One region of the Rhizobium sp. KNZ2-6A genome, then DNA from elsewhere that is predicted to be linked to it. Evidence: riboswitches for the same ligand, from Rfam matches in the RefSeq annotation. Region 1 holds a riboswitch; each other region holds the start of a gene.
What was found. A riboswitch is a leader RNA that binds a small molecule or an ion and turns the genes downstream of it on or off. The one in region 1 is predicted to bind cobalamin.

Region 1 (10,379 bases):
TCAGCACCTGTTCCGGCGGGCCGGCTGCGACGACGGCGCCATTTTGGAGCACCGCCAGGCTGTCGCAGAACATGGCCGCGAGATTGAGATCATGCAGCGCGACGATCGAGGTCACATCGAGCCTGGAGACGAGGCCGAGAATGTCGAGCTGATGCTGGATATCAAGGTGATTTGTGGGCTCGTCGAGCAGCAGTTCGCTCGGAGTCTGAGCAAGAGCCCTCGCAATATGGACGCGCTGCCGTTCGCCGCCGGAGAGTGTCTGCCATAGCTGCCCGGCGCGGCCCTGCATGCCGACGCGGGTGAGCGCATCGGAAACCGCCGTATCGTCGTGAGCACTCCAGGATGAGAGGGGGCCGCGATGCGGCGTGCGGCCGAGGCGCACGACATCCATGACCGTCACCTGGGTATCGGTCGTCGCCTGCTGTTCGACGAGCGCGATGCGCCGGGCGATGTCGCCGCGCGAGATTGCGGCGATATCGCTGCCGCCGAGCCGGATGACGCCGCTCTTGACCTTCCTCAATCGGCAGATCAGCCGCAACAGGCTGGACTTGCCCGAGCCGTTCGGGCCTAGAAGGCCGAGAACCTTGCCCCTTTCCACCGCCAGGCTGACGCCATTGACGATCAACGTATTGCCAGCCGCAAAGGTCACTGTGTCCACAGCGATGCTCATGCCGTCCTCCGGGCGCGATAAAGAATGATGGCGAAGGCGGGCGCCCCGAACAGGGCGGTGACCACGCCGATCGGCAGGATCTGCTGGGGAATGATGATCCTCGAGACGATATCGGCGCCGACCATGAAGATGGCGCCGGCAAGGGCCGCCGCCGGCAGCAGCCTGTCATGGCTTGGTCCCACCATGAAGCGGGCGGCATGCGGGATGACGAGGCCGACAAAGCCTATGGAGCCGACGATGCTCACGACCGCCGCCGTCATGAAGGCCGTCACGCCGAGCAGCACGATTTGCGCGCGTCGAACCGCAATCCCCAGCGAGGCGGCCGCATCAGTGCCGAAGATGAAGGCATCGAGCACGCGGACATGCGCCATGCAGACGGCAAAGCCGAGAATGGCGACCGGCCCCGAAAGATAGACATCCGGCCAGCGCACGCCGCTCAGCGAACCGAGCAGCCAGAACATGACGCCCCTCGCCTGCTCGGCATTGGCCGACGTGGTGACGATATAGGAGGTCAGCGCGTTGAAAAGCTGCGAACCGGCAACACCGCACAGGATGATGCGCTCGCTCGTGCCGCCGACACCCGTCGCAAGCAGGCCGACGAACAGGAAAGCGACGATCGCACCCAGGAAGGCGCCGCCGGAAAGCCCGAGAATGCCATAGCCGAGCCCGAGGATCATGATGCAGACCGCACCCGTCGAGGCGCCCGCCGAAATGCCGAGCACATAGGGCTCGGCAAGCGGATTGCGCAGCAGGGCCTGCAGGATCACGCCGCTCAATGCCAGCGAGGCGCCGGCGCTGGCGGCAACCAGCGCCCGGCTCAGGCGATAATCCCAGACGATGCCCTGATGAATCCGGCTGAGCTCGAAACCCGTTCCGAACAGCCGGTTCGATACGGCCTTTGCGGTCGTCGACAGCGGGATGGAAATCTCGCCGATCGACACCGCAAGACTGATCATGAAGGCCAGAAGCACGACGGCGGCCAGAGCAAGCGCCAGCAGCGTCCACCAGGGCCGTCGTTCCGCGGTAAGGTGCATCGTCACCACGCCAGACCGAAGGATTTGATGCTCTTGGCCAGGATTTCGATGCCATCGATGGTCCGGATGGTCGGGTTCATCGATTGAGCATCCATTAGAACGAAATGCTTGTTCTTGACGGCGTCGAGCTGGCTGGTGACCGGGTCCTTCTCGAGGAAGTCGAGCTTGACCTTCGGATCGTCGGCCGCATAGCGGCGGCGATCCATGGTGGCGATGACGATTACGGCCGGATTGGCCTGCGCAATGGTCTCCCATCCGACGAGCGGCCATTCTTCCTCGGTCGTAACGACATTCCTGGCGCCGATCGTCTTCAGAATATAGGCCGGCGCGCTGTTCTTACCGGCGATGAAGGCATCACCGTTGACTTCCTTGCTGGAGAACCAGAAGACGATCGGCAGGTCCTTGGATTTTGCGCCTGAAATCGAGGCAACCGCATCTGCTTCACGCTTCTTCAGCTCCGCGATCAAAGCGTCGCCGCGATCCTTAACGTCGAAGATCTCAGCGAGTTCATCGATCTCCTGATAGATCAGGTCCATCGTGAACAGCTCCTTGCGCACGCCGTCGCCGCCATTGGTATTGACCTTGGCGACGCAATCGGTCGGCGCGATATAGGTATTGATGCCGAGCTCGGAAAACTGCTCGCGCTTGCCAACGGAGCCCTGTGGGCCGACATGCCATTCGAATTCGGCGGCAACCAGATCCGGTTCCTTGCCGACGACGGATTCGAAGCTCGGATCATTATCGGCAAGCCGCGGGATCCTGGCGTTGGCTTCGGCAAATTGCGGCAGGACCGGACCGACCCAGACCGCCGTTCCGGCGACCTTGTCGGCAAGGCCGAGCGAGAAGAGGATCTCGGTCATGCCCTGCCCGATCGAAACGATCTTGGCCGGAGCCTTCTGGAAGGTGACCTTCTGGCCGCAGTTGTTGATGGTGAGGGGGTATTGGGTTGCGGCGAAGCCGGACGCGGCAAAGCCCGCCAGACCGAGGGCAAATGTAATGGTCGTCAAAAAATGGGGCATGAACGATCTCGATAGGAAGGAAACTGGGCGGTGTTAGCGCGATCACGCTTAACAAGACCGCCGCCGGTTGCGAGGATCCCAATCAAGACCGATAGATGTCTGAAAATGTCGAAGGCTCAGGTCAATCATTCTCTCTGTCCCTTCCGGGCATCCCCGCCCGGCTGATTGGATCGTGATCGACGGCAGGTCTCCTGGCTTGCGGATATCTGACGATCATCTGCCTTCCCGCAAGCTTAGCTGCAGTGGCATGGCTCAATGCCTCGGGAATAGACCAGCAGACTGGTCACTCCCGGATGATCGGCAATCCGCTTACAGTTGCGGGGGCAGCCACGGTCTAGGTCCCTTTTGGGTCGTCCTCACCGTGTTCCCTATTAATCCCCGCGGAGTCTTCCTTGGGGAACCGTCACATCCAGTTATGCCGGATGACCCCTCCCCGTCAAGGACGCATGGATGCGATAAAGCGAAGGCGCGCCACGTCCACAACATCTGCATGGCCGGCTTAAGCGGCCTCGGCCAATTCCACGCGATTTCGCCCGCCGGCCTTGGCGCGATAGAGTGCCTTGTCGGCAGCCTCGAGCACGTGCTTGAAATCGGCATTCGGCTCATGGGAACAGGCAATGCCGATGCTGACGGTGACGCGGATGCTCTCCTGCTCGAACATCAGGACTGTCGCTTCGATATCCTTGCGGATTTTCTCCGCAATGGCGGTCGCTGCCTTAACATCGGTGTTCGGCAGCAGAACGACGATTTCTTCACCGCCATAGCGGGCGGCAATATCGGTCCTTCGGACGGTCTGCCGGATCACGTCCGCGACCCGCGCCAGGACCGTATCGCCGAAGGAATGGCCCCAGCTGTCATTGATCTTCTTGAAATAATCGATATCGAGCATGATGATCGAAAACGGGATGCGCCTGATGCCAGCTTCCTTGCTGCAACGGTCCCCTTCCCGCTGCAGGACACGGCGATTGGGAAGCCTCGTCAGCGGATCGAGGCTTGCTTCGCTCTCAAGCGCGCGCTGGATGCCGATGCGATATTGCTCTCGTTCCAGCAGATCCGAAAGAAGAAAGACACCGAGTATATTGACGGTGGTGACCGGAAGCGCTGCCGAAAACAGAAGCTCGCGCGCGACCGGCCACGGCAGAAAGACGAGAACCACGAGCGACGTGCAGGTCGCCAGGCCGAACAATGCCGATCGCCTCCACCCCGTGCCGATCCACTGCCGCGGCAGGAGGCTGAGTATATAGCCCGTGAGCGCGACGATCAGTATCCCGGCAATGCCGCCGACAGCGCCTACGCCGCCGACCATGAAACGGAACAGGCCCATCATGACAGCCGCAACAACGGTCCCCAAGAGGCCGCCATAGACCGGTGTCAGGACGAGCAGGATCGAGCGGCCATCCTGGATAACGCCAGGCATCCACTGGATCGGATCAGCCATCGACAGGATGCCGACCACGCCAAACAACAATCCGACCGCAACCGATTTCAAAACGCCGCGATCGACGATCCGGATGACCCAGGAATAGGCATAGACGATGATGGCAACCTGCCCCAGGACGCGCACCAGCGAAGGCAAATGTATTTCAAATCCCATGGCTATCCCCAATCTTCGCGAGGAGCCCCGTCGACGGCACGCACCGGGCATAATCGAAGTCAGCGCAGGATACCACGCGATCTCTATAAAATGGTTTATCGACTCTCTTGCTCAGCGACGGTGACATGACGTCGCTTAGAGCGGCACAGGGGATCGGGTGAGAACCGGAAATGATGATCATTGTCGTAATCGAACTTCGAAATTGACGCGTGTCGATGCCGTGGTATCCGACACCGCAATCCGAGCGGTGGCGCATTCACGGACTTTCGGGAGATTATAAAACATCAAGGAAGAGGAACAATGTGGATGAAAAAATCAAAAGGTTGATAACACCGAGCAGCTTGCCGAAGCTACCCGAAGCCTTCCCCGTGGATCGCTTTTGCACGAAGTATGGATGACAGGCGCTATCTGGCGTCCCGAATGAAGCGGTCAAGTGCCGTCGCACAATTTTCCCGCGTCAGGCGGCGATCGATGCAAGATCAATGCGAGGAGCTTCGCTGAAAAGACGGTAGGCTGGCTTGAGCGCTCCGTGCATGGCCCTAAAGCCGATCACGATCATGCCAATGGTCGTTTCGGGAAGGGCCAGGCCGGAGCGACCTGTCGCATCGCCCCACGATAGTTTGCCCGAACGCTCCGATCGCAGATTGCATATCCCCAATTCACCAGCTTTTCGGATACATCATCGCCGAGATTGCTGAGCCGGGTCGGCGCGCTGGAAAGGGCCGCGATCTCCTTCGGTGAACATGGCAATGCGCCCTCCGCCGTGAGTTTGGACGGGTCCGTATCGATACCCCAATAGGAGCCGAAACGACCGTATCCCTGCGCGACGATCAGGGATGCCTCGTCGCTTACAGCTGCGGCCGCCTTGAAGCGGCCGATGAGATCGCGACGGCGCAGCGCTCTCACCTGGTTATCGGTGACATCCAGAATCCGGCGCAGTTGACTGACCCAATTGCGGCAAAGGCCGGGATTTCGGGCAAATGGCGCGCCGCCATCGCTGACGAAAAGAGTTGCGAAGCGCTTTACCAGCGGCTCGATGCCGTGATTGTCATAGACGCCTCCGTCAGTGAGAATGACGGTCTTGCGGAAATCGCGGATCGCCGGGATCGGTTTGGACCGCGCCGTCGGCCAATCCTGAAAACTGCCGTCCGCAAACCTGAGCACCAGTGGCGACAGAATGGGAGGGAAGGCCGAAGAGGCGGCCACCGCCAGCGCCAATGGAAAATCCGGCCGGTCGATCCGCCCGACGATGTAGTCACCGGCATAGGCCTTGCCAAAGCGCCAGAGGACGCCGGTCTGCAGGTTCGTCGCGCAGAATATGAACTGCGGCTGGTCGGGCAGATCCTGAAGGCTGCGCCCCTGAAACAGATGCCTGTCATAGGATTTTGCCATTTGCCGCGCGGCGGACGTTCCAGGCAGGAGCCCGATTACCGCATCCATGATGTCGATCCTTGCCCGGGCAAAAGCGAGCATCAGACCGGCGAAGACATCGTTCATATTGGCAAAATCAGCCTTGACGAGATCGGGCCAAACGCTCGCGAGCCAGGCGGTGGTGATCGAGCCGCCGGAAACGCTGGAGATGCGCTTTGCCTGCTGCAGAAGCCCAAGCTCGGCCAGGCGGATGAAGGCGCCGACGTGAAAGAGCATCGCCCGAAATCCGCCGCCGGACGCGGCGATACCGATACCCGCCTCGAAGCCGTTGCCGTCCCACCGGAAATCGGAGGCCTCCACGGCCCTCTTTTTCGGCGGAAAGAGGTATCGCATCGATCTCATTCATGGACCATGCCTCATTGTCGGCACCGGAGATCTCCATGCCACGGCGCGCATCTCCTCAGTGCGAGAACAGAAGGCGGTCCTTTGCCGCCTGCGAAGCCGCCACGTAGAACCGCTGAAACCAGGCCGCCTGTCCCGGGGCCGGAGGCCTGGCGAGCGTCAGGCTGTTGGGCGCGCCGGCACCCTGCATCGCCGCGCGGAAATGGAGATGATCGAATATCCGGAGCGCTTCGAGTGCATAGGATGTCGCGACCCGCTGGTCTTCGATCATGACGAGATTGTCGCCATTGCCCGTTTCGCCGCTGGGCGACAGGTTGGACGATCCTGTGAACACCTTGGCCGTCGGCAGGTTGAAGTCGGTCACCACGAACTTGTCATGCTGATGAATACCGCTGCCGCCGCTCCACTCGGTCTTGAAGGGTTCCGGCGCGTGGCTCGCAAGATAGGTGAAATCCACCAAACCGATCGTGCCATCGGGTTTGTGGATTTCGAGCCCTCCTTCCTTGTCGGAAATGCCGTAGCTGAACACATCCTTGCCCATCAGCCGATCGACCGCCTGACGCACCGGGCCTGAGCGGATCTGGTTGAGGAAGGCGATGGCATAGAAGACGGAAGATGAGGCCTGATCGATCGCCGCGCCAACGGGACTGAGCGACAGATTGCTCGATTGGTGCGGCGAAAAGCAGAAATGCGCGGCTGGCATGCCGGGCGCCTGCACCAGGCTCCATTTGCTGCTGAGCCCGTCCTGTTTGAAGGCGTCCAGCCCCTGGAAGGCGAGATCGAAGGCACGGCCGAACAATCCGGCCGCATCGCTTGAATGGAACACGAGCGCATTGTTGGCCTGGATGTAGAGACCGCGATAGCTGAAATTGGTCGAGCCGAACAGGACTTTGAGGGGTTGGTCGCCACGCCGGACGATGAAGACCTTGTTGTGCTGCAGGGTTTTGAAATGCATGCGCTTCACCGCACCCGATCCCGCCGAGACCGCAAGACGCGCGGCCGCCTGCGATTCCGCGCTGCCGGCGGGTTTGTGCGATCCCGAATCGTCGATGATGGCGCGAACGCGATTGCCGCAGCTTTCGAGCTTGGCGACGATATCGCGCTCGTTGAAATCATAGGCGAAGACATCGATGGAGAGATTAGGATCGTTCACCACCTCGTCCAACAAGCCGAAGATGAGATCATAGGCTTCGAAGCCGAGCCACTGGTAGACGTCGCCCGGCAGCTTCGTGAACGTCAGTCCTTCATCCGCATCGCTCGGGATGACGTCCGGATTGTTGCCGAACTTGTCGGCATAGGCCTGCGAGGAGGCGAAGTTGCGGGTAAAGCCGATATCGAGGTAATCGCTATAGGTCATGCGGTCGAGCGAGATCGGCAGATCAACCTGATCGCCGCTGCGCAAGCTGCCTGCGGCATTCATATGCATCTTCGTCACCCGGTAGAGATAGGTTCCGTCCGTCGGGTCATAGGGAAAATGCATCCAGCGGAACCTCTGAAAGGGAGCCTCCGTCGACAGGAAATTGCGGAAACCGTCGACGCCCTTGCCACTGCTGTAATCGAAATTCAAACGGTTCCTCAGCGGAACGTAGTCGGCCGAACTCGGGCTCTTCACCTCGATCGCGAAGCCCACGAAATCATCCTCGGGATGGGTAACATCCATCCCGATGAGGCACATGCGTTCGCCGCGCCACAGTTTCACTGCAAGGCTGCCGGCGCTACCAGTATTGGCAAAAGTCATCTCAATCCCCTCGTAACGTTGGATGAAGGCGATGCTTGTCTTTCGTGCAGGAATGCAGAAGGCCGTTGGGCCGGTTGGATCGGACTAGAATGGCTCGAATACTTGCGAGACCTTCGGCCCGTCACTCAGAAAATCTGTAGCCAGAACCAGATTGAATACGGTCGGTGCCCATGGATCGGGATAGCTTCCCTCAGGCGCGCCGAACGCCCGCATCATCCCGGGAATATTGCCATGATGCCAGCAGACCAGGATCGCCTTGGCTTCGAATTTGGGCTTGGAGAGCAGTGTAACGGCAAGGGCGCCATAGTCTTCGTCGGCATATGAGGTAAGAAGCTCGATACCCAGTGCCTCCGCCAAGGGCTGAACCGTCTGGACAGGCCTTTCGCTGTGTTTCGACGGAGTGGCGGCAAATATGAAATCCGGCGGTCCGAAGCTTTCGGGATACCAGGCGGCCAATGTTTTCGCGCGCGCTCGCCCCGCGGCGGACAGGTTGGGATCTCCCGGATCGTCGGGTTTTTCGGCATGACGCATGACCAATATCCTGACTGGCGCCATTCGTCCCTCCGCTGCCGTCTTGATCCAACGCTACCTGAAATTGGGTCAACGATATTCCTTCCACAACCAAGCGCAATGGACATTTTCGGCATCGGAAAAATTTCATAAAGCGTCATGGTGGCTTGGTTGCCGGCGTGCCGGGAGCCGGGGGCGAGTTCTGGGGAGTAGTGGTCGCAGGTCCATTGGCAGCAGCAGGATCCGGCTGCGGCGATCCGGATGCCGGAGAGGTTTGCGACGATCCTTGCTTGCTGACTGCCCCGCTATTGGCCGGCGGAACTTTCGCGGTTGCCGCGGTATAGAACTGGTAACCGGCGAAGATGATGAGGACGACCACGAGCACGCCATAGACGTTGCGGACTGTCTTCCGGACGCGACCGTAGTTAGACACGCTGTCGCGGATCGGCGTTTCGCTGAACTCCTCGATCTCGGCGCCGCTCAGCACCTGGTTCAATCGCAAGGCCCATATGGCGCGGGCACGGTCCTGGCCGGCAAAATAACCGGCATTGATGAATGTCTGGATGCGAAAAGACAGGATCAGAAACACCGCCGCGCCGACGGCGAACAGGCCCGCGATCCATGTATTGGGTGTCTTTGCGGCATCGGAGAGAATTTTGATCACGAAGGGCGTCGTGGCGACAGCCAGATCCTTCCACAACGCGCCCGTCATATCCTGGGCGCGCTGGGTCGCCTTCTGCGCCTCGTCCACGACCGTCTTGCGCAAGTCGGCAAGGGCCTTCAGCGTCTCCTTGCTGCCGACCTTGACATAGGCCGCATAGGCAGCCTTTGCGGATTCGAGGCTGCCGTCTCCAAATTCTGCGAGGTTCCCCTGGCGATAGCTGCGCGCCCATTCCGTCGCCAGCAGGACATGACGGGTCTCTGTATCGCGCTCGCCGCCGGCAAACACCCAAAACACACCGTCATTGAGCCGCTCGAACATGACAACCAGTTCGGGAAGGGAAATACTGACCCTGCGGCTCGGCGGGCCGGAGAGCTGATAGATGACGTTCGGCGCGGCCCCGTAGACCTGATCGGAAAGTGCCGCCATCAGCCTGGGAGCCGCCAGCAAGCGCCAGGCCTCGAATGTCTGCGACGATTGCCGCGGGCGATCCTGCAGCAACCATGGCCGTATGTCCGCCGGAACGAGCCCCGCATTGCTGGCGTCATGGCATATGCTTCGCGGGTTGGGAAGTTCCGGCATCCGCTCGAATGGAGCGGGAGGCTGCTCCGTCCAAGGCTGGAACCTAGCACCGTAGGATGTGAATGCCTGATCCGCCGTCAGCTCGGCAACGCAGACAACAAGGCTGCCATCCAGGGCTCTTGCCAGGCCTGTCAGGGATTTTCCAAAGAAGAGCCGAAGAACGGACTTCTGCGAGGCCTTGTTGAGCGTAATGGCGAAAACCGTGCTCGACGCCGGCGTGTCGCCGTCATCGAGGGCGATGTCCGTCCCGTCACGCCTGATCGTGACGGATTCGAGAAAGCCGGGAACATCGGCGCGCAGGGCCAGCCATTCCGCTCGAAGGGCTGCATCATCGAGTTTTGCCCTGACGATGACCAGTTCCGCATGCTCTTCGACCGGCTTCGTCGGCTGCGTTCGTGCAATCAGATCGAGGATCTCAGTTGGGGTCATCGGTCTCAACCGCCAGCTTGTCGTGAATGATGATCATGCCGTCTTCGGTCTTTTCGATCAGGGCGCGCAATTCGTTCGGCACGCGGATCTCGATGCCATTTTCGGTCTTGAAATAGAGGGTTTTCGGTCCTTTCACCTGATCGGGAGCCAGCTTCATCGGAACGCCGGAGATCCGCTCTGTCGTGAGGCTGCGATTGAACTTGCTCAGCAGGACGCTGTCGTCTGCAAGCTTGTGCCCGATGACGGTCTCGAGAAAGGAGCGATGGTCGTCACTGTCGATTTCGCCGCCTCCGGAAGCGGCGTCGTAGGTCCGTTTTGTCAGTTCCCGCACCACTTCGCCGTCGACGAGATCCGGATTGTCGCCGATCA
Region 2 (10,379 bases), on a different contig from region 1:
CGTCAACCGCGAGACCGTCTATTTCCGCGAGATGATCGATTCGCCGGATTTCGAGAAGAGCGGCTACAAGCTGGCGCTCGGCCTCGGCAAGACGATCGGCGGTGAGCCTGTCATCGCCGAACTCGCGAAAATGCCACATCTGCTCGTCGCCGGCACCACCGGTTCGGGCAAGTCGGTCGCCATCAACACCATGATCCTGTCGCTGCTCTATCGCATGACGCCGGAACAGTGCCGCCTGATCATGGTCGATCCGAAGATGCTCGAGCTTTCCGTCTATGACGGCATTCCGCACCTCCTGACCCCCGTCGTCACCGATCCCAAGAAGGCCGTGATGGCGCTGAAGTGGGCGGTGCGCGAGATGGAGGATCGCTACAAGAAGATGTCGCGCCTCGGCGTTCGCAATATCGACGGCTACAACAGCCGCGTTGCCTCCGCCAAGGAAAAGGGCGAGACGATCCACGTCATGGTCCAGACCGGCTTCGACAAGGGCACCGGTGCCCCGATCGAGGAGAGCCAAGAAATGGACCTGACGCCGATGCCCTATATCGTCGTCATCGTCGACGAAATGGCCGACCTGATGATGGTCGCCGGTAAGGAGATCGAAGGCGCGATCCAGCGTCTGGCGCAGATGGCGCGTGCCGCCGGCATCCATTTGATCATGGCGACGCAGCGTCCGTCGGTCGATGTCATCACCGGCACGATCAAGGCGAACTTCCCGACGCGCATCTCCTTCCAGGTGACGTCGAAGATCGACAGCCGCACCATCCTCGGCGAGCAGGGAGCCGAACAGCTCCTCGGCCAGGGCGATATGCTGCATATGGCTGGCGGTGGCCGCATCTCCCGCGTTCACGGTCCCTTCGTGTCCGACGAGGAAGTCGAAAAGGTTGTGGCACATCTGAAGCTGCAGGGTCGTCCGGAATATCTGGATACGGTCACCGCCGACGAGGACGAGGAAGACGAGGAAGAAGATACGGCTGTCTTCGACAAGGGCGCGATTGCCTCGGAAGACGGTGACGATCTCTACGAGCAGGCGATCAAGGTGGTCATGCGCGACAAGAAGTGCTCGACCTCTTACATCCAGCGCCGCCTCGGCATCGGCTACAACCGCGCTGCATCGCTCGTCGAGCGCATGGAAAAGGACGGCCTGGTCGGCCCCGCCAACCATGTCGGCAAACGCGAGATCATCACGGGCAACCGCAACGGCAGCGGCAATTCGGGCAACGAGGATTTTGAGTGATATAATTGGGGGATGACATTTGCTGCGGTCGTCGCGGAGAGTGTGCACCCCCCTCTGTCACTTTCGTGACATCTCCCCCACAAGGGGGGGAGATTGGTGACTGGCGGCCTATGCTTGCTCCAAAAAACATCGCATCCGCGGAGACCAAAGCATGATGGTTTGCTAAGGCGGTGCAACACGCTCCCAACAATCTCCCCCCTTGTGGGGGAGATGTCACGTCAGTGACAGAGGGGGGTATCAGAGGCTCAGCATACTCAGAACTAACTTCTTCCTATGCATAGCGCATCAGGTCGATCTCGATATCAAACACGCTCAAGCTTGATATGCGGCAACGGCGGCAGCTCGACGCGGATCGCATCGTTGCGCTGTACACGACCGCCTTGCGAGACGATGCCCATGATGCCGGCCTTGCGGATCAGACCGCCCTCGGCATCCTTGTCGAGCACCGCATGCAGCATGCCCTTTTGAAAATTGTCGATCTGCTTGCAGGGATTGCGCAGGCCCGTCACCTCGACGATTGCATCCTCGCCGATATGCAGGCGCGTGCCCTGGGGCAGGGAAAGCAGGTCGATCCCTCTGGTCGAGATGTTCTCGCCCATGTCGCCCGGCGCGACGGAAAATCCCTTTTCGGTGAGCTCGTCGAACAGTTCTTCGTGGATGATATGCACCTGGCGCAGATTGGGCTGTGTCGGATCGACCGCGACGCGCGAGCGATGCTTCACCGTCACCCCCATATGCGCGTCGCCTTCCACGCCGAGCCCCGTCAGTAGCTGAATGTGATCCTTGCTCTGCTTGCTGAACTCATGCACGCCGCTGCTGCTGACTGACGTCACATATACGCGCTTGTCGTCCATGCTGAGCCCTTCCATGACAACCTAGATTCAGAGCGTGTCTCGCCGCCGTTAAGGCAGCCGACCAGCTCTCATACCTTGAGGACCTTCCCTGGATTCATGATGCCGGCCGGGTCGAAGGCCGTCTTGATCCGGCGCATCAGGTCCATCTCGATATCCGAGCGGATCGACGCCAGCTCGTCGCGCTTCAACTGGCCGATGCCGTGCTCGGCGGAGATCGAGCCGCCATGCCGAAGCACCAGTCCGTGCACGATCTTGTTGATCTCGCGCCAGCGGCCGATGAACTCCACCTTGTCGGCACCGACGGGCTGCGAGATATTGTAGTGGATATTGCCGTCGCCCATGTGGCCGAAGGCGCAGACGCGGGCGCCCGGCATGGCGGCGACCACAGCCTTTTCGGCTTCCGCCATGAATTGCGGGATCTGCGCCACGGGCACGGAAACATCGTGCTTGATCGAGCCGCCTTCCGGCTTCTGCGCGTCCGACATGCTTTCGCGCATGTGCCAGATGGCCTTCTGCTGTGCCTCGGAACTGGCGATGGCCGCATCCTGGATTAGGCCGTCCTCGTAACCCTGTTCCAGCAACGCCGTCATCATCCGCTCAGCCGTTTCGGCCGAATCCGAGGTGGAGATGTCGATCAGCACATACCAGGGGTGAGCCGTCTCCAGCGGATCGCGCACGCCGGGAATATGTCGCGTGGTGAACTCCACGCCGATGCGCGGCATCAGCTCGAAGCCGGTCAGCGCCGCGCCGCAGAGGCTGGAGGCATTCTTGAACAGGGTCAGCGCGTCGTCGACCGATTGCAGGCCGGCAAAGGCGACCTGATGGCCGAGCGGCTGCGGAAAGAGCTTCAGCACGGCGCCGGTGATGACGCCGAGCGTGCCTTCTGCGCCGATGAAGAGGTCGCGCAGATCGTAGCCGGTGTTGTCCTTCTTCAGGCGACGCAAGCCATTCCAGATCTCGCCGGTGGGCAGCACGACTTCGAGGCCGAGGCAGAGCTGGCGCATGTTGCCATAGGCGAGAACAGCCGTGCCGCCGGCATTGGTGGAAAGGTTGCCGGCGATGCGGCAGGAACCTTCCGAGCCGAGGGAAAGCGGAAACATGCGGCCATGCTCGGCCGCTGCCTTATGGACATCGGCGAGAACACAGCCGCCATCGACAACAATCGTGTTGCCGACCGGATCGATATCGCGGACGCGGTTCATGCGTTCCAGCGACAGGATGATGTCCGAGCCGCCCTCGCGTGGCGTCTGGCCGCCGACAAGGCCGGTATTACCGGTCTGCGGAACGATGGCTGCGCCGGTCTCGCTGGCAAGCTTGAGGATCGCGGAAACCTCTTCGACCGAGCCCGGTTTCAGCAGCATCGGCGAAGCGCCGTGATAGAGACCCCGATTTTCCACCAGATGCGGCGCGATCTCCGCTGGGTCTCCCACAGCATGCTTTTCGCCGACGATGGCGGCGAAGCGGTCGAGGAGGGCGGAAGAAGGGGCGGAGTTGCTCATGGCGTATCCTTTGCCGGATTTAGTCTCTGGGCGCTGCTGCGCGGCGCAGCCGGTCGTTGATGGCCTCGCCGAGGCCCTCGTCGGGAATATGCGAAAAGGCGATGGTCTCCGCACCCGTGGCATCGGCGCGCTTCATGAAGTCGAAGAGGTTTGCGGCAGCTTCCGAAAGATCGCCGGTGGCGCTCAGATCGAGCACGGCAATAGCCTTTTCGATGCCGGCAATATCAGGCGTCCCGAAGCGGATCAGCGCCTCGTTTGCGGAAACCTCCATCGCGTCGAGCCGCACCGCTGCTCCCGGCGCATAATGCGAGGCGAGCATGCCGGGCGCCTCGATGGCAGCGGAGGCCTTCTTCTTGCGCTTCAGCGCCTTGCCCGCCACCCGCTCGATCTCGCTTGCCGCGAGGCCGCCCGGTCGCAGCAGGCGCATCTCTCCATCCTCGACCTTGACGATGGTCGACTCCACGCCGACGACCGAGGCCCCGGCATCGAGAATGAGGGTAATGCGCTCACCGAGATCGTCATGGACATGGTCGGCGCTGGTGGCGCTGATCTTGCCCGACGTATTGGCGCTCGGCGCGGCAAGCGGTCGGTCGAAGGCGCGGATCAGCTCGCCGGCAAAGCCCTGGGGCACACGGATGCCGACCGTATCGAGCCCGGCGGTCGCCAGCGGATGGATGCCGCTATCAGGCTTGAGCGGCAGAACCAGCGTCAGTGGGCCGGGCCAGAAAGCTTCCGCCAGCTTGCGCGAGATCGGGTCGAAGATGGCATAGCGCTCCGCCATGGCAAGGTCGCTCATGTGGCAGATCAGCGGATTGAAGCGCGGACGTCCCTTCGTCTCGTAGATCCGGGTAATGGCGGCAGGATTGGTAGCATCGGCTGCAAGGCCGTAGACCGTCTCCGTCGGCAGGCCGATCGGCAGACCCTGGGCAAGCGTTGCCGTCGCGACCTCAATCGCCGTTTGCGGATGTTCGAGAATATCTATGTGTCGTGCCATGGCCTGCCTGCTTGCAGTTCAGGCCGTTCTTATGCTCTTCGAGTTTTCGGATCAATCGTCAAAGCTGGCGAATGATATCGCGAAGCTGCTCGTTGCGGGCGCCGAGGAGGAGAACATTGCGGATGGCGATCTGCGGATCGTGAGTGTGGAACAGCACGCCGTTGCCTCTGACGTCGCGGTTGATCGTCAGCTTCTTGTCTTCGGCTTCCTTGTCCGGATGGATCGCGACGGCGAAATACAGCCGCGAATATTTGAGGCTGATGTCCTCGAAGAAGTTCTCTTCCTGGCCGATGCGGGCAAAGAAGTTGGCGATGTAGAAGGCCCAGTTCACTTCCTCATATCGCGCGAACTGGGTCCGCGCGGCGGTAACGTGACAATAGCCGAGATGCGGCGTGTCCTTCAGCGTGTGATGAAAGATGAGCTTCGGAAAGCGGATGGACTTGTGGAAATTGTTGAGCCGGTCATGGGTCTTTTCGCCGGCGTCCCGGAGCTTCAGCGCCGTGCGTTCGGCCACCTGTTCATGGGTCAGGTATTCCCGCTCTTCCGCCAGCCAATGCGGCCTGTTGCGGTTGATGCGGCCGGTGCGCAGGAATTCGCTGTAGCCCGTCGTCGATACCGCTGCCGCCGGTTCGGGCTCGGCGGGCTTCCCAGCGTCGAAATATCTGAGTTTGGCCATGCCGGATCTCGCTGTAAATCTCTTTAGGCGACATGATGGATCACGGAGCTTGAGCCGAGCTTGATCGCACTGAGCCGAAGGCTCCCGATGGCGGCTCTGCGGGCGCTCTCCGCCGCCCAGTCATTCCCCTGATTATCGGCCGTTCGAGGACCTGTCGCAATCAGGATAAGGCGTCGTTGACGGAATGCGTATGCGATGCGCGGGCCATCTCCTATGCAAGCGCCTAAGAGATTGAACCGTCTCTCTATATTGTCACGATATGCAACCGTCCCATCATCCGGTTTCGCTTGTCGTCAATTTCGAAGCCGATGTCGCATTGCAGCACAGCGGCCGATCGGGCCGAGGGATATGATGACATCAATCTCAAGGTGCCGTCTGCTAGGGAGACGGAGAATTGGGAAGCCGGTCAAAATCCGGCGCTGCCCCCGCAACGGTGGTGGAGTAAGGCATGGCGAATTAAGCCACTGGGTCGATCGACCTGGGAAGGTGCCATGGGGCTCTGGAAACAGGGCCGCTCCAGAGCCCGGAAACCAGCCTTGGGCACATATGGTTTACTGACCGCGGCGGGCGGTCGGGACATTGCTTTCGGCTGTCTTCAACCGGCCGTGCATGTCCTTCGCCCGTTTCCTGGTACTGCGAAGGATAGGCAAATGGATATCGGCAGCAAAGTTCTGCGGCAATTGAAGAACCACCGGACGGGTTTGAGTCTGGAACAACCATTCTATACCGATCCGGATTACTTCAAGCTCGATATGGAGACGATCTACTATCGCGACTGGCTGTTCATCGGCCATGATTGTGAAGTGCCGCGCGCGGGCAATTATTTCACCGTCCAGATCGGCGATTATCCCGTCGTGATCGTTCGTGGCCGCGATCAGGTCATCCGCGCCTTCCACAACAGCTGTCGCCATCGCGGCTCGCGCGTCTGCACGACCGAGCGCGGCTCCTCGGCGAAGCTTGTCTGCCCCTATCACCAGTGGACCTATGAGCTCGACGGCTCGCTGCTCTTTGCCCGCCAGATGGCGGAGGATTTCGACAAGAGCCAGCATTCGCTAAAGCCGGTTCATTGTGAAAGCGTCGGCGGCTACATCTTCATCTGCCTCGCGCAGAACGCTCCGGATTTCGCGCCGGTTCGCGCGACGATCGAGCCTTACATGGCACCGCACCGCATCAGCGAAGCCAAGGTTGCCTTCCAGAGCACCATCATCGAAAAGGGCAACTGGAAGCTCGTCTGGGAAAACAACCGCGAGTGCTACCATTGCGCGGCCAATCACCCGGAACTTTGCCGCACCTTCCCGGAAGCGCCGACCGTTACCGGCGTGCAGGGCGCGATGAACGACCCCGTCATCACCGAGCACTGGCAGCGCTGCGAAGCGGCCGGCCTGCCGAGCGAATTCAAGATCTCGCCGGATGGTCAGTTCCGCGCCGCGCGCATGCCGCTGATCGAGGGGGCCGAGAGCTACACCATGTCCGGCCAGAATGCCGTCAGGCGGCCGCTTTCACCCGATGTGACGATCAATGGCATCGGCACCATGCTGTTGTTCCATTACCCCACAACATGGAACCACATCCTCGGCGACCACGCGATTTCCTTCCGCGTCCTGCCGATCAGCGCCGAGGAAACCGCCGTCACCACCAAGTGGCTCGTCCACAAGGATGCCGTCGAGGGCGTCGATTATAATCTGGAAGAGCTGACGCACGTCTGGACCGAAACCAACGATCAGGATCGCCGTATCGTCGAGGAAAATGCCTTCGGCATCCGCTCCCCGGCCTATGAGCCCGGCCCCTATTCGGAAATCCATGAGGGCGGCGTCATGCAGTTCGTCGAATGGTACACGACGTTTATGGTCAACCGGCTGCAGGGCGACCAGGCCAAGCTTTCGGCGGTTGCCTGAGCATGAACATGACCGTCTCCCTTTCGCACCGCCACCTCGACCAGATGCAGCCCTGGAGTGACAGGCAGCATCTGCTCGAATGCCTCTCGGCAACGCCCGAAGCGCCCGACGTGATGACCTTCACGTTCCGGTCCGATAAGGACAACTGGTTCCGCTATCTGCCGGGCCAGTTCGTGACGCTGGAGTTGCCGACGGCTCCGGAGCCGGTCATGCGCACCTATACGCTCTCCTCGACGCCGTCGCGGCCCTTCTCGGTCGCCGTGACGGTGAAGGCACAGAAGGATAGCATCGGAACGCGCTGGATGTTCGAGAACCTGAAGCCGGGCATGCGCATCAAGGCTTTCGGCCCGCTCGGCGATTTCAGCCATATCCGTCATCCCGGCGAAAAATATCTCTTTGTTTCCGCCGGCTCAGGCATCACACCGATGATGTCGATGACGCGCTACATGGCCGACACGGCACCGCTGTCGGATATTACCTTCGTCAATTGTTCGCGCGGCCCGGCCGATATCATCTTCCGGTCCGAGCTCGAATATCTCGCCCGTTTCATGCCCAACCTCAATCTCGGCCTGATCGTCGAGGGTTGCGGCCGCACCGATCTCTGGTCCGGATTGAAGGGGCGCATCGACAAGGCTAAGATCGGCCTGCTGGCGCCCGATTTCATGGACCGGACGATCTTCTGCTGCGGTCCGGAAGTCTTCATGGACGCCGTGCGCTCCATGCTGGAGGCGCATGGCTTCGACATGTCGCGCTACAATCAGGAAAGCTTCCAGCCGGCGAATGCGGCAACGCCGCTTGCGGAGGTTTCCGATGATGCATCGGGCGAGGCAGCGACGACGATCCGCTTCACCATGGCCGGCAAGGATGTCGTCTGCGCGGCGGGGCAGACCGTGCTTCAGGCCGCGCGCGGCGCCGGCGTGCGCATCGGGGCAGCCTGCGAATCGGGACTCTGCGGCACATGCCGGGTGTTGAAACTCTCGGGCGAAGTCGAGATGAGCCACAATGGCGGCATTCTCGATGACGAGATCGAAGAAGGCTATATCCTCGCCTGCTGTTCGCGTCCGAAGACGGATGTCCAAGTCGAGGCCTAGAGCCGGATGATTTTAGGTCTGTTCGACCTAAAATCTGAATCCGCTTTAGAATCCAAGAAGTAGAGCATGATGTCGTCCGAAAGCCGTTCCACACTTTTCGGCATCATGCTCTAGAAATCCTGATAGTTCAGCTCGTTGATCTCGACTGGAGTCGATTGCGGCGTTGACGCCGTGACGATGGGGTCGACCATAAGCGAAACCAGCGTCTGCCGCGGCCCGTCGCAGGTCGGCGCCTGTGCGATCATCAGATCGGGCGCGGGCAGCGGCTTGGCCGGCAGGAGATCGCCCTGCGGCCAGACTTTGGCGAGCTGAACCTTCGTCATCGGCACGACGTTGACGTCGATATCGGTCAACGTGCCCGGTACGCGATAGGGACAGCTCTTCTCGGAGCAATTGTCCGAGGAAGCGAACTGCCAGATGGCATAGCTGTCCCAGTTGCCGAGCGGGAAGGTGCCTTTCACATCAGGCTTGTACCGCGCGTACCACAATGGCAGCCGCGACAGCAGCGGATAGGTGCCGCGATGGTCGGCGATGTACCGCGCTGTGTTGTGATTGACGTAGAGAATGGGGTAACGCCCGGTCCTGACCTTGATATGGGCCACGAAGATCTGGGCATCGTCGAGCGACATGAACTGCGCCGTGTCCATGCCGTCTATGTCGAGCACCATCAGCTCGTCCGGCTGCGGATCGGCATAGTCGAGAAAATGATTGGCTTGATCGATCGGGTTGCCGGGCCGCCCCAGATGATAGGCGCCCCATAACAGGCCATTCGCCTTCGCCAGCATGCGGCGGGTCTGGAACAGCTCGCGGCTGACGGCATATTTGCGCCACATCGTCCTGCAATGGGCCACCGTATCGCCGGCGTGGTCCCCGGTGCAGCTGAAGCTTTCGGGCAATCCATCGGAAGCCTTGGAGATGAAGCCCGCGATCCGTTTGTCCTGCAGAAACGCATTCCAGTCGATGGTGTTCAGCTCGTAAGCATCGACGATGAGGGCATTTTTCGGATCGGTCCAGGGCTGGCTTTCACCGGCCGAAGGCTTGGAGACCGGCCCCAGCAGGGTCAGGATCGTCAGCAAGCTGTAAATGAGGAGGTTACTCTTTCGGTATCCTTTCATGAAATAATAGTAAGGATTGCTGGTTAATCTTGGGTTAAGAACGCAATCACTATAAATTCATCGTGGAGCCCCGCGTAACTCCTTAAATTGGTAGGGATTTGAGGAACTAAATAACGCGCCGCCGCGTTTCTTGTCGTCTACTCGGATATGCGACGAAGCAGGCGGCGAAACCTTGCTCGGGAAGCATTCCCGGCATGAAACGTTATAGGCTTGAGTACCAAGTCAACCAGGGAATGGAGATGAAAATGCTTGGTTTCCGTGCAAAAATCGCGACTGTCGCCGTTACGGCCGCCGTCGCCCTGACAAGCTTCACACCGTCTTTTGCCATGCAGATGCCCGCCGCGCCGATCGTGAGTAAGGCAGCACCCACCCAGGCCGCGCCCGGCAATGTCGAACAGGTGCAGTGGCGCCATGGTGGTTACTATCGCCGCGGCTGGTATGGCGGCTATCGTGGTTATCGAGGAGGCTATCGTCACGGCTATCGCTACCATGACGGTTATTGGTTCCCGCTGGCAGCCTTCGGCGCCGGCGCTCTGATCGGCGGTGCGATCGCCAGCCAACCGCGCTATTATGAACCGGCTCCGGCCCCGAGTGTTGGTATCAATCCACGCCATGTCGACTGGTGCGAGTCGCGCTATCGTTCCTACCGTGCTTACGACAACACGTTCCAGCCGAATTCCGGCCCGCGCCGCCAGTGCTATTCGCCGTATTTCTAGAGCATTTCCATGAAAAACGCGCAGGGGTTTTCCGTCCGGAATGCGTAAAAACAAGAACATAGAGCGTTTTCGCGATTCGAAGAAAAGCAGAAATGCTCTATGCGGCGTTTCCAGAATCACCAATGCCAGCCGTCCGGTTCCCGCCGGACGGCTTTTGCATGTCTTGACCTCAGAGAATGTTGACCCGCTTGAGCAGCCACCATGCCAGCAGCATGGAGGCGACGATGAAGCCGACGGCATATTCCGTACCGCCCGCGCCGCCGGAAAGCGGCAGGTTCGAGGTGTTCATGCCGAAGAAGCCG
Region 3 (10,379 bases), on a different contig from region 1:
GTCGATAGGTTGAGATGCAGCGCGCCATGCCCCGCCGACAGAACCTGCGGGGAGATCAGCGCCAGTATGCCGACAACAAGACCTCCGAGCGCCGGGCGGAAGGGCGGCGCGATGGAGCTCTTGCGCGCCAGCTCCTCGGTCCAGGCGACGCCCTGCATGATCAGGATGCCGACGCCGGCGCAGCAGGCGCCGAGCAGAAGCGCCGGCAGATAATCGGCTGGGGCGATTGATCCAATATGGCCGATATCGATGGCGAAGTCATCGCCGGCGAGCAATCTTGCGATCATCGTCGATATCAGGGCCGAAACGACGACGGGCGTCAGTGTCAGGATGGAATAGGTGCCGATAATCAGCTCGAAGGCGTAGAAGGCGCCGGTGAGCGGCGCATTGAAGGCGGCGGCAATCGCGCCGGCGGCGCCACAGCCGACGAGCATGCGCAGATCCGCGCGCCGCATTTGCATCTTGTAACCGAATTTTGAGGCGATGCCGGCGGCAAGCTGGGTGTAACCGGCCTCGAGCCCGACGGAGGCACCGAATCCATTCGAGATCAGGTTCTGCACGGCGACGAGGATGCTGTCCGTCAGCGACATGCGGCCGCCGTGCAGCGCATTGGCTTCGATCGGGTCGACCATCGGCTTCTTGCGCGTGCGCGACAATATGTAGAGCAGGATGCCGAGGATGATGCCTCCGGCGATCGGCGCGATAAACAACACTGATTTGTCGGGAATCGCCATTGCCGCCGAGCTCAAGCGCTCATAGTCGGTTATGCCGTAGATGAGGCTGTGAAGCTTACGCGAGATGAAGCTCATCGCCGTTACGGCGCAGCCGGAGGCTATTCCCGCCAGTGCGCCGGCGAAAACAAGTCCCAATTCGCCACGGCGCAGCAATGCTCTGAACCGACCGAGATCGAACAGGGCGGAGAAGACGCCGAGGCGTCGCGCTTGGAATTTCTGCAACATTGGAAACGAACGAATGGTTTACTCGGATGTGAGGGCTTACCCTCTATAAACTTCTAACATCAAAGAAATGCGGCAAAAAAGCCGCTGATTTGCTGGGAATATTGGGCGATTTCGCAATCGGGACGCTCAGCGTCGCATCCCATGCCCTTGATTGACTTGAACTCAGTGAAAGCCTAATCATTGCCGGCATAACGAATGGTTCCCGAGCGGCGATCTGTCGCATGGGATGAAAAGGGAATGTGAAGGGACGGACCCAATCCGGGCGTTCTCATCACAGCCGACCCCGCGACTGTAGAGCGGTCAGGGTCTTTCGTTCGGTTTGAAGCCCATTCCGTCGATGGTTCGCATGGGGCGAACGGGGCGGGGCAGGAACAAGTCGAAAAAGCCACTGGCGTGGCATCATGATCAACCCGGGCTGGACGCCTCTTAAGTCTACGAATCGTCCGCCTTTTCATGATGAATTGCCGGGAAGGCGAGGAAGACCCGCTGGCGCACGATCGGGGGCGACCGATTTCGGTCCGCCCCCGTCGCGGCGCCTTATCCGCGAGCCAGGAGACCTGCCATGCGTGCCGGGCACAGAGCCTGTTCTGGAACGTCAGTTCCGCTGCCAGCACGGAGGTTGTTATGGCGCAAGACGAGTTTTCGGCGTGTAGGCGCCTCTTTTCCGGTAACGGCTTCATGCCGCCGGCCCTCGCTGTTGCGCGGGAGCGGGAATAACGCATGTCGTCTTCTGCTTCCCGAGCTGTTTTCGTCCTCGGCGGCGCCCGCTCCGGCAAATCCAGTTTCGCCGAATCCCTGATTTCCAACACCGGTCTCGAACGTCACTATGTGGCGACAGGTCAGGCGTGGGACGATGAGATGCGCGAGAGGATCGCTCAGCACCGTGCCGGCCGCGGCGATCTATGGCAGACGCATGAGGAGCCGATCGATCTCGTCAAGCGGCTCGCCGCGATCGACGCCGAAGGGCGCGCCGTGCTTATCGACTGCCTCACGCTCTGGCTGACCAATTTGATGATGGCGGAGCGGGACATAGCGGCGGAGTTTGCCGCCCTGACTGCATTTCTGCCGACTGCACGATCGCGGCTCGTTCTCGTCTCCAACGAGGTCGGGCTTGGAATCGTGCCGGAAAATCGCATGGCGCGCGAATTTCGCGACCATGCCGGCCGCCTGCACCAGATGGTCGCGGCGGCGAGTGCCGAAGTTTATTTTATCGCAGCGGGATTGCCGCTGAAAATGAAGGGTTGATCCATATGAACCAGGAAAAGATTCCAGCCACCGTCATCACCGGCTTCCTGGGAGCCGGCAAGACGACGATGATCCGCAACCTCCTGCAGAATGCCGGCGGCAAGAAGATCGCGCTGATCATCAATGAATTCGGCGATCTCGGCGTCGATGGCGATGTGCTCAAGGGCTGCGGCGCGGAGAATTGCACCGAAGACGACATCATCGAGCTGACCAATGGCTGCATCTGCTGCACGGTCGCCGATGACTTCATCCCCACCATGACGAAACTGCTGGAGCGCGACGCGCGCCCGGATCACATCGTCATCGAGACCTCGGGCCTCGCGCTGCCGCAGCCGCTGGTCGCCGCCTTCAACTGGCCTGACATCCGTACCCACGTCACCGTTGACGGCGTCATCACCGTAGTCGATAGTGCCGCCGTCGCCGCCGGCCGTTTCGCCGACGACCACGACGCCGTCGAGGCTGCCCGTGTCGAGGATGATTCGCTCGACCACGAGAGCCCGATCGAAGAATTATTCGAGGATCAGCTGACCTGCGCCGATCTGATCGTGCTCAACAAGACCGATCTGATCGACGTCGACGGTCTCGGCCGTGTCCGCGCCGAGGTTGCCTCCCGCACCGTCCGCAAGCCGACGATCATCGAAGCGAAGAATGGCGATGTACCCGCCGCCATCCTGCTCGGCCTCGGCATCGGCACCGAAGACGACATCGTCAACCGCAAATCCCATCACGAACTCGAGCATGAAGACGGCACGCCGCACGATCACGATGAGTTCGACAGCTTCGTCGTCGAACTCGGCCCGATTGCCGATCCAGCCGCCTTTATCGATGCGCTGAAGGGCGTGATCGCAGAACATGACGTGCTGCGCCTCAAAGGCTTCGTCGATGTCCCCGGCAAGCCCATGCGTCTGCAAGTTCAGGCTGTCGGCAGCCGCATCGACACCTATTTCGATCGCGCCTGGACACCGGGCGAAGCGCGCGCAACCCGGCTCGTGGTGATCGGCCTGCATGAGATGGACGAGACGATCGTGCGCAAGGCGATTGAAGCGTTGGTCTGATCGATGCTGCGTCTTTGCCGTGCGATACCCCCCTCTGTCCCTCGCGGGACATCTCCCCCACAAGGGGGGAGATTGGAAACTCGTGGCTGCCACATCGTAAAACAACCGATGTTGGGAGTTGCTGGGGCTTTGGGAGGTAAGTTCAGCGAAGCATGGCTCCGAATGATCTCCCCCCTTGTGGGGGAGATGTCACAACGTGACAGAGGGGGGTATGCCGCCGCATACTCTAAGGTCTAATGCATCTCCTTCTAGCTCAAAAGGGAACGATCAGCGACGGCGAAGAGGCGATCGATCTCGGGCAATCGCCCGGCGATATCGTCTTTCTGTCGGCCGCCGATACCGAGCTTGCGGCCATTGCCGCAGCCAACGGTGAGGGTGGTCGGTCCCTTCGGCTTGCAAGCCTGATGAGCCTCAAGCATCCGATGTCCGTCGATACCTATGTCGACAGGACAGCCCGGCATGCGAAGCTCATCATCGTGCGGGCGCTGGGTGGAGCGAGCTACTTCCACTATGCGCTGGAAGCATTGCATGCCTGCGCGGCGCGTCAGGGGGCCTTGATTGCGGTACTGCCGGGGGATTCGAAGCCCGATCCGGGACTGACGCCTTTTTCCAACGTCGCGCTCGATGATCTCAATGCGCTCTGGTCCTATCTGATCGAGGGCGGGGAGACGAATTCCAGCGCATTTCTCGCCTATGCCGAGGCGATGCTATCAGGCGCCGATAAGCCAATGCCTGCCGTGCCCTTGATGAAAGCGGGTATCTGGTGGCCGGGCCGGGGTGTGATCGGGGTCGAGGAATGGTGGAGGGTTTCCAATTCGGAGATGGCGACCCCTGCAGGATTCGAACCTCCGACAGTCGCGCTTTCCTTCTATCGCGCCCTCGTACAGAGCGGCGAAACCAAACCCGTCGAAGCCATGATAGAGGCTCTCATCGCCGAGGGCATGCGACCGCTGCCGGTATTCGCCTATAGTCTCAAGGATACCGTGTCGGTCGGTATCCTCGAAAGTGTCTTTACCGAGTTGAAGCCGGGCGTCGTCATCAACTCCACAGGCTTTGCTGTTTCGGCACCGGGCGCCGATCGTCAGCCGACGGTTCTTGAGACCGGCGAGGCCGTCGTTCTTCAGGCCATATTTTCAGCTTCGTCGAGGGGAGCCTGGGAGGCATCCTCACAGGGGCTTTCGGCGCGTGATCTCGGCATGAACGTGGCTCTGCCCGAAGTCGATGGGCGTGTTCTTGCCCGCGCGGTGTCCTTCAAGGCTGCGGCCCGCTATGACGAACGGGTCGAGGCCAACATCGTTGCCAGCGAGCCGCTCGAGGATCGCATGCGCTATACGGCGCGGCTCGCCGCCAATTGGGCGCGGCTGCGCAATGCATCGCCCCGCGACCGCCGCGTCGCGCTGGTCATGGCGAATTATCCCAATCGGGATGGGCGCCTGGGCAATGGCGTTGGGCTCGATACGCCCGCCGGCACGATCGAGGTGCTGAAGGCAATGCGGGCGGCTGGCTATCGTGTTGCCGATCTGCCCGCCGACGGTGATGCGCTGATGGGGCATCTGGCGGAAGGCCCGACGAATTCGGGTCATGACGGCCGCGTGGTTCGTGAGAGGCTTTCCTTCAGCGATTACAGGCATTTCTTCTCGTCGCTTCCCAAACAGATTCAGGATGGGATTACAGCGCGTTGGGGCGGGCCGGAGGCAGACCCTTACGCACTCGATGACGGTTTTGCCTTGCCGTTCGCCCGTTTCGGCGAGGTGCTTGTCGGCATCCAGCCGGCGCGCGGCTACAATATCGATCCGAAGGAGAGCTACCACTCTCCCGATCTCGTGCCGCCGCACGGCTATCTCGCCTTCTACGCCTTCCTGCGCTGCTCCTTCGATGCGCATGCGGTCATCCACATGGGCAAGCACGGCAATCTCGAATGGCTGCCGGGCAAGGCGCTAGTCTTGTCGGAAACCTGTTACCCGGAAGCGATCCTCGGCCCGCTGCCGAACCTCTATCCTTTCATCGTCAATGATCCCGGCGAAGGCACACAGGCCAAACGGCGGACAAGCGCCGTCATCATCGATCACCTGACGCCGCCGCTGACGCGCGCCGAAAGCTATGGCCCACTGAAAGACCTTGAGGCGCTGGTCGACGAATATTACGAGGCATCGGGCGGCGATCCGCGTCGCATCCGTCTGCTGAGCAAGCAGATCCTCGATCTCGTCGCCGATATCGGGCTGGATCAGGATGCCGGCATTGCCAAGGGCGAGGGCGAAGACGAGGCACTGCGCAAACTCGACGCCTATCTCTGTGATCTCAAGGAAATGCAGATCCGTGATGGACTCCACATCTTCGGCGTTTCGCCCTCCGGACGGCTGCTGACGGATTTGACGGTGGCGCTGGCACGGGTGCCGCGCGGCTTGGGTGAGGGCGGCGATCAGAGTTTGCAGCGGGCGATTGCGCGGGATGCGTTCGTGGGCGTGGAGGGTGCAGTACCCCCCTCTGTCGCTTTCGCGACATCTCCCCCACAAGGGGGGAGATTGGCGGCCCGTGGCGCGCCCTCCCATCAAACCAAGATCGAATCCGTTGGCACTATCGATGAAGAGGCAGGAAAGCCAAGCGGCATACTCCCACCAATCTCCCCCCCTGTGGGGGAGATGTCAGCGAAGCTGACAGAGGGGGGTATTTCTCAGAGCAAACCATTCGATCCGCTGGACTGCGATATGGCCGCCAACTGGACCGGCCTACGCCCTTCTATCCTCCAAGACATGTCCGACGTCTCCTGGCGCACCCAGGGCGATACCGTCGAGCGCATCGAACTACTGGCCGCGAAACTCGTGGATGGCGAAATAGCCTGCCCCGAGAACTGGCCGAACACCCGCATGGTCCTTGGCGAGATCGTCTCGCAGCTCCGGCCGTCCATCCTCGCTTGTGGCGATGCCGAGATCGCGGCCTTGCTCAAAGGTCTGGACGGTCGCTTCGTTCCGCCCGGCCCCTCCGGCGCGCCGACGCGGGGCCGGCCGGATGTTCTGCCGACGGGGCGGAATTTCTACTCTGTCGACAGTCGTGCTGTGCCGACGCCGGCGGCTTACGAGCTTGGCAGCAAATCGGCTGAGTTGCTGATCCGCCGCTACGTGCAGGATCATGGCGAATGGCCCGTTTCCTTCGGCCTGACGGCCTGGGGCACGTCGAACATGCGCACGGGCGGCGACGACATCGCACAGGCGCTGGCGTTGATTGGCGTCAAGCCCGTCTGGGACATGACCTCGCGCCGCGTCACTGGCTATGAGATCATTCCGCCGGCCATGCTCCGGCGGCCGCGTGTCGATGTCACGTTGCGCATCTCCGGCTTTTTCCGCGACGCCTTTCCCGAGCAGATCGCCTTGTTCGACAAGGCAATACGAGCGGTCGGAATGCTCGACGAAGATGCGTCCGACAATCCGATTGCGGCGCGCATGCGCGGCGAAATCGCGCGGCTGGAAGTAGCTGGCCTCGATACGGCCTCCGCTAGCCGCAGAGCCGGCTATCGCGTCTTTGGCTCCAAGCCCGGGGCCTATGGCGCGGGTCTGCAGGCGCTCATCGATGAGAAGGGCTGGGAACGGCGCGCCGATCTGGCCGAGGCCTATCTCGTCTGGGGCAGCTATGCCTATGGCGCCGGCGAGGAAGGAAGAGCCGAGCGCGGCGTCTTCGAGGAGCGGTTGCGTTCGATCCAGGCAGTCGTGCAAAACCAGGACAATCGCGAGCACGATCTGCTCGACAGCGACGATTATTATCAGTTCGAGGGCGGGATGGCGGCGGCGGCCGAGCAGCTTGGCGGCGCGCGCCCCTCGATCTATCACAACGACCATTCGAGGCCGGAAAAGCCAGTCATCCGTTCGCTCGAAGAAGAGATCGGACGGGTCGTACGCGGGCGCGTCGTCAATCCCAAATGGATCGAGGGCATCATGCGCCACGGCTATAAGGGCGCCTTCGAGATCGCGGCAACGGTGGACTATCTGTTCGCCTTTGCGGCGACGACGAGTGCCGTCCGCAATCATCATTTCGAGGCCGTCTACCAGGCCTTCGTCGTCGATCAGCGCGTGCGCGATTTCATGGCGGAGAAAAACCCGGCCGCACTTCGGGACCTGCGGGAGCGTCTGTTGGAGGCAATCGATCGCAAGCTTTGGACGCCGAAAAGCAATTCGGCGCGCTTCGATCTGGAAAGCCTTGAGACGGACAATGAGGCGGTGGCATGAGTGCTGTCGATGAGCTTCTGGTCGCTTTTCGAGATTACCTGCTGTCGCGCAGCGACCCGACGCTAAGGCATTTTATCCAAGGCTTTGATTGGCCGGCTGAAGAGCGGACGCTCGCACCGCACGATTTGCCTGTCGTCACCTATCTTCACGAATTTGACGGGCCGGTCGACGGGGCGCAAGGCGCTCTTTTCGATAAGCTTTCGAATGCGGCGGATATTCTGCATTGGGCACAGACCTACAGCATCACCGATTTTGGCGCGGATTTCCTGCAGCGATATGGCTGGGTCGAGCTTTTCGGCACGCGAGGGCATTTCGCAAGCGACGAGATGGCCGGCGGTTTTCTGCTGCTTGGCCCCGGGGTGCATTATCCGGATCACCACCACGAAGCTGAGGAGATCTATATTCCTCTGACCGACGGCTCTTTATGGAGCAAGGATGCACAGCCGTTCCTGCCGCGCTGGTCCGGTGAGATCATTCATCACCCCTCGAACATCCGCCATGCCATGCGCACGGAAGATCAGCCGCTTCTCGCGCTCTACCTTTGGCGCGGCGGGCCGCTGGCACAAAAATCGATCATATCAGGGAGAATGCAATGAGCGACGAATTGGCCGAAACCGGCGCGGATGCCCCGAAGAACGACGATACCCGTCACGCCGACAAGATGGCCAAGAAGAAGGCCGCGCGCGACAAGATCATGGCGAGCAAGACCGACGAGAAGGGCCTGATCATCGTCCATACCGGCAAGGGCAAGGGCAAATCCTCTTCCGCCTTCGGCATGATCTTCCGCCACATCGCCCACGGGAAGCCGAGCGCCGTCGTTCAGTTCATCAAGGGCGCCATGTGGACGGGCGAGCGCGACCTGATCGAAAAGCATTTCTCCGACATCTGCCAGTTTCACACGATGGGCGAAGGCTTCACCTGGGAGACGCAGGACCGCGCACGCGACGTAGCGGCGGCGTCTGCTGCCTGGGAGAAAGCCAAGGAGCTGATCCGCGACGAGCGGAATTCCATGGTGCTGCTGGATGAGATCAATATCGCGCTGCGCTACGACTATCTCGACATCAACGAAGTGCTAGAATTCCTCAGGAACGAGAAGCCTTACATGACCCATGTCGTCTTGACGGGCCGCAACGCCAAGGAAGAGCTGATCGAGATCGCCGATCTCGTCACCGAGATGGAATTGATCAAGCATCCGTTCCGTTCGGGCATCAAGGGACAGCCGGGCGTCGAGTTCTGATCATTGGCCGGGCAGCATTGCCTTCAGCGCTTCCGCCGTCTGCGGGTTTGCCGGGAAGAAAGATTCGATCGCGAGTTCCGACAAGGTGACATCGACGGGCGTTCCGAAGACAGTCGTGGTGGACAGAAATGAGAGATGTCCCGCCTCGGTGACAAGCTCGAGCGGCACGGCAATGCCAGCGAAATCCCTCTCCGCAGCCGCCGATTTCGGCGCAGTCGGTGCGGGATAGGCTGACAGTTCTTTCAGCAGTTTGACCAGCACAGGATCGCCCGTTGCCGAGACTTGCTGACGCAGACGCTCCAACAGATGCGCCCGCCATTCGGAGAGATTGGCGATCCGGGGTGCGAGACCGTGGGGATGCAGGCTCAATCGCAGGACGTTGATCGGTCCCTTGGTCAGCGCGATATCGGTCACACCGGCAAGCAGCGGTGCGACGGCGGCATTGGCTGCAACCAGCGTCCAGTGCCGGTCGACCGCCAGGGCCGGGAAGGGCTCGTGGCCTCTCAGCAGCATGTCGATCGCGCGCCGTGCGGGGGCAAGTGCCGGGTCGTCCAGCTTGCGTTCGGGAAACACCGGGGCAAATCCGGCCGCCAGAAGCATGGGGTTGCGTTCGCGTAAGGGCACGTCGAGCCGTTCGGCGAGATGCATCAGCATCTCGCGGCTTGGAAGTGCCCGTCCGCTCTCGATGAAGCTCAGATGCCGTTGCGATATATCGGCTTCAAGGGCGAATTCGAGCTGGCTCAGGCGGCGGCGTTGCCGCCATTCGCGCAGATGGTCGCCGAGAGAGCGGGCCGGGTTCATCATGCGGCAGCCGGCAGCTGATCGATGAAGCCGTGAACGGACTTCAGGCGTTCACCTTCGAGGATGGCGAAATCCGTGCCCTTGACGAGCGGCTCGGCGTCGGCCGGACCGAAGCCCCAGGAGAAGCGGAGATTGTCGCCGTGGCGCTCGCCCTCGGTGATGAGCGTGAAACGGAAGCCGGGGAAGCGCTCATGGGCGGCCGTGACCAGCGCGTGGATCTGCTCGCGATTATCCGCGCGCATCATGGGATCGACGTAGCTGCAGTCTTCCGTCCAAGCCTCGGCGATGAGCGCACGGCGACGTTCGGTGTCTGCCTCGTTCCAGATGGCGATATAGCGGTCAGCAATGATGTTTGCGTCAGTCATCGGTCAACTCCTTTGGATCGCCTGAACCGTTCAGGCAGGGCGATCATCGGCGCGCACCGAAGCACTATCAATTACCTCGGAGGTAATCAAAAGCTCGTTTTACAGCCCGAGCCAGATCCTGACGGGATGGGTGGGATCCGCCAGCAGCTTGACCGCAAAGGCGATGCAGACGGCGACCAGCAGCGGCTTGATCAGTTTGGCGCCGATGCGCATCGCAAGCCGTGAGCCGATCTGGGCGCCGAGGAACTGGCCGAGCCCCATCGTCAGTCCGACTTTCCAAAGAATGGCGCCGGAGAAGATGAAGACGATCAGGCTGCCGAGATTCGAGCCGAAATTGAGCAGCTTCGTATGCGCCGTCGCCTTTAGAAGGCCGAAGCCGGCGAGCGTCACGAAGGCGAGCATCAGGAACGAGCCCGTGCCGGGACCGAATGCGCCATCATAAAAGCCGATGAGGGGTACGAGCGTCACGCCGAAGAGCCCTGCGGTCATGCGGCGATGCT

Region 2: it holds a riboswitch for cobalamin, as region 1 does, so the genes downstream of both, ACPYOP_RS16855 (aromatic ring-hydroxylating oxygenase subunit alpha) here and ACPYOP_RS17555 (ABC transporter substrate-binding protein) in region 1, are expected to answer to the same signal.
Region 3: it holds a riboswitch for cobalamin, as region 1 does, so the genes downstream of both, cobU (bifunctional adenosylcobinamide kinase/adenosylcobinamide-phosphate guanylyltransferase) here and ACPYOP_RS17555 (ABC transporter substrate-binding protein) in region 1, are expected to answer to the same signal.

Annotation. Positions count from the first base shown of each region.
Region 1 covers NZ_JBNDIC010000024.1:21,935-32,313, reverse strand. The annotation lists gene ACPYOP_RS17565 (ABC transporter ATP-binding protein) at 1-670, opposite strand, end outside; gene ACPYOP_RS17560 (FecCD family ABC transporter permease) at 667-1,704, opposite strand; gene ACPYOP_RS17555 (ABC transporter substrate-binding protein) at 1,707-2,723, opposite strand; cobalamin riboswitch at 2,888-3,143, opposite strand; gene ACPYOP_RS17550 (diguanylate cyclase) at 3,223-4,317, opposite strand; gene ACPYOP_RS17545 (patatin-like phospholipase family protein) at 4,873-6,048, opposite strand; gene ACPYOP_RS17540 (phospholipase D-like domain-containing protein) at 6,149-7,828, opposite strand; gene ACPYOP_RS17535 (hypothetical protein) at 7,913-8,359, opposite strand; gene ACPYOP_RS17530 (hypothetical protein) at 8,496-10,010, opposite strand; gene ACPYOP_RS17525 (nucleoid-associated protein) at 9,997-10,379, opposite strand, start outside.
Region 2 covers NZ_JBNDIC010000022.1:71,600-81,978, reverse strand. The annotation lists gene ACPYOP_RS16880 (DNA translocase FtsK) at 1-1,237, shown strand, start outside; gene ACPYOP_RS16875 (MOSC domain-containing protein) at 1,540-2,091, opposite strand; gene ACPYOP_RS16870 (FAD-binding oxidoreductase) at 2,160-3,590, opposite strand; gene ACPYOP_RS16865 (L-threonylcarbamoyladenylate synthase) at 3,610-4,584, opposite strand; gene ACPYOP_RS16860 (DUF6656 family protein) at 4,643-5,260, opposite strand; cobalamin riboswitch at 5,610-5,813, shown strand; gene ACPYOP_RS16855 (aromatic ring-hydroxylating oxygenase subunit alpha) at 5,911-7,155, shown strand; gene ACPYOP_RS16850 (FAD-binding oxidoreductase) at 7,158-8,246, shown strand; gene ACPYOP_RS16845 (glycoside hydrolase family 25 protein) at 8,357-9,361, opposite strand; gene ACPYOP_RS16840 (BA14K family protein) at 9,607-10,077, shown strand; gene ACPYOP_RS16835 (transporter) at 10,247-10,379, opposite strand, start outside.
Region 3 covers NZ_JBNDIC010000035.1:28,390-38,768, reverse strand. The annotation lists gene ACPYOP_RS22250 (chloride channel protein) at 1-959, opposite strand, end outside; cobalamin riboswitch at 1,139-1,538, shown strand; gene cobU (bifunctional adenosylcobinamide kinase/adenosylcobinamide-phosphate guanylyltransferase) at 1,680-2,204, shown strand; gene cobW (cobalamin biosynthesis protein CobW) at 2,210-3,259, shown strand; gene cobN (cobaltochelatase subunit CobN) at 3,496-7,476, shown strand; gene ACPYOP_RS22230 (dimethylsulfonioproprionate lyase family protein) at 7,473-8,072, shown strand; gene cobO (cob(I)yrinic acid a,c-diamide adenosyltransferase) at 8,069-8,713, shown strand; gene ACPYOP_RS22220 (helix-turn-helix domain-containing protein) at 8,714-9,517, opposite strand; gene ACPYOP_RS22215 (nuclear transport factor 2 family protein) at 9,514-9,879, opposite strand; gene ACPYOP_RS22210 (TSUP family transporter) at 9,979-10,379, opposite strand, start outside.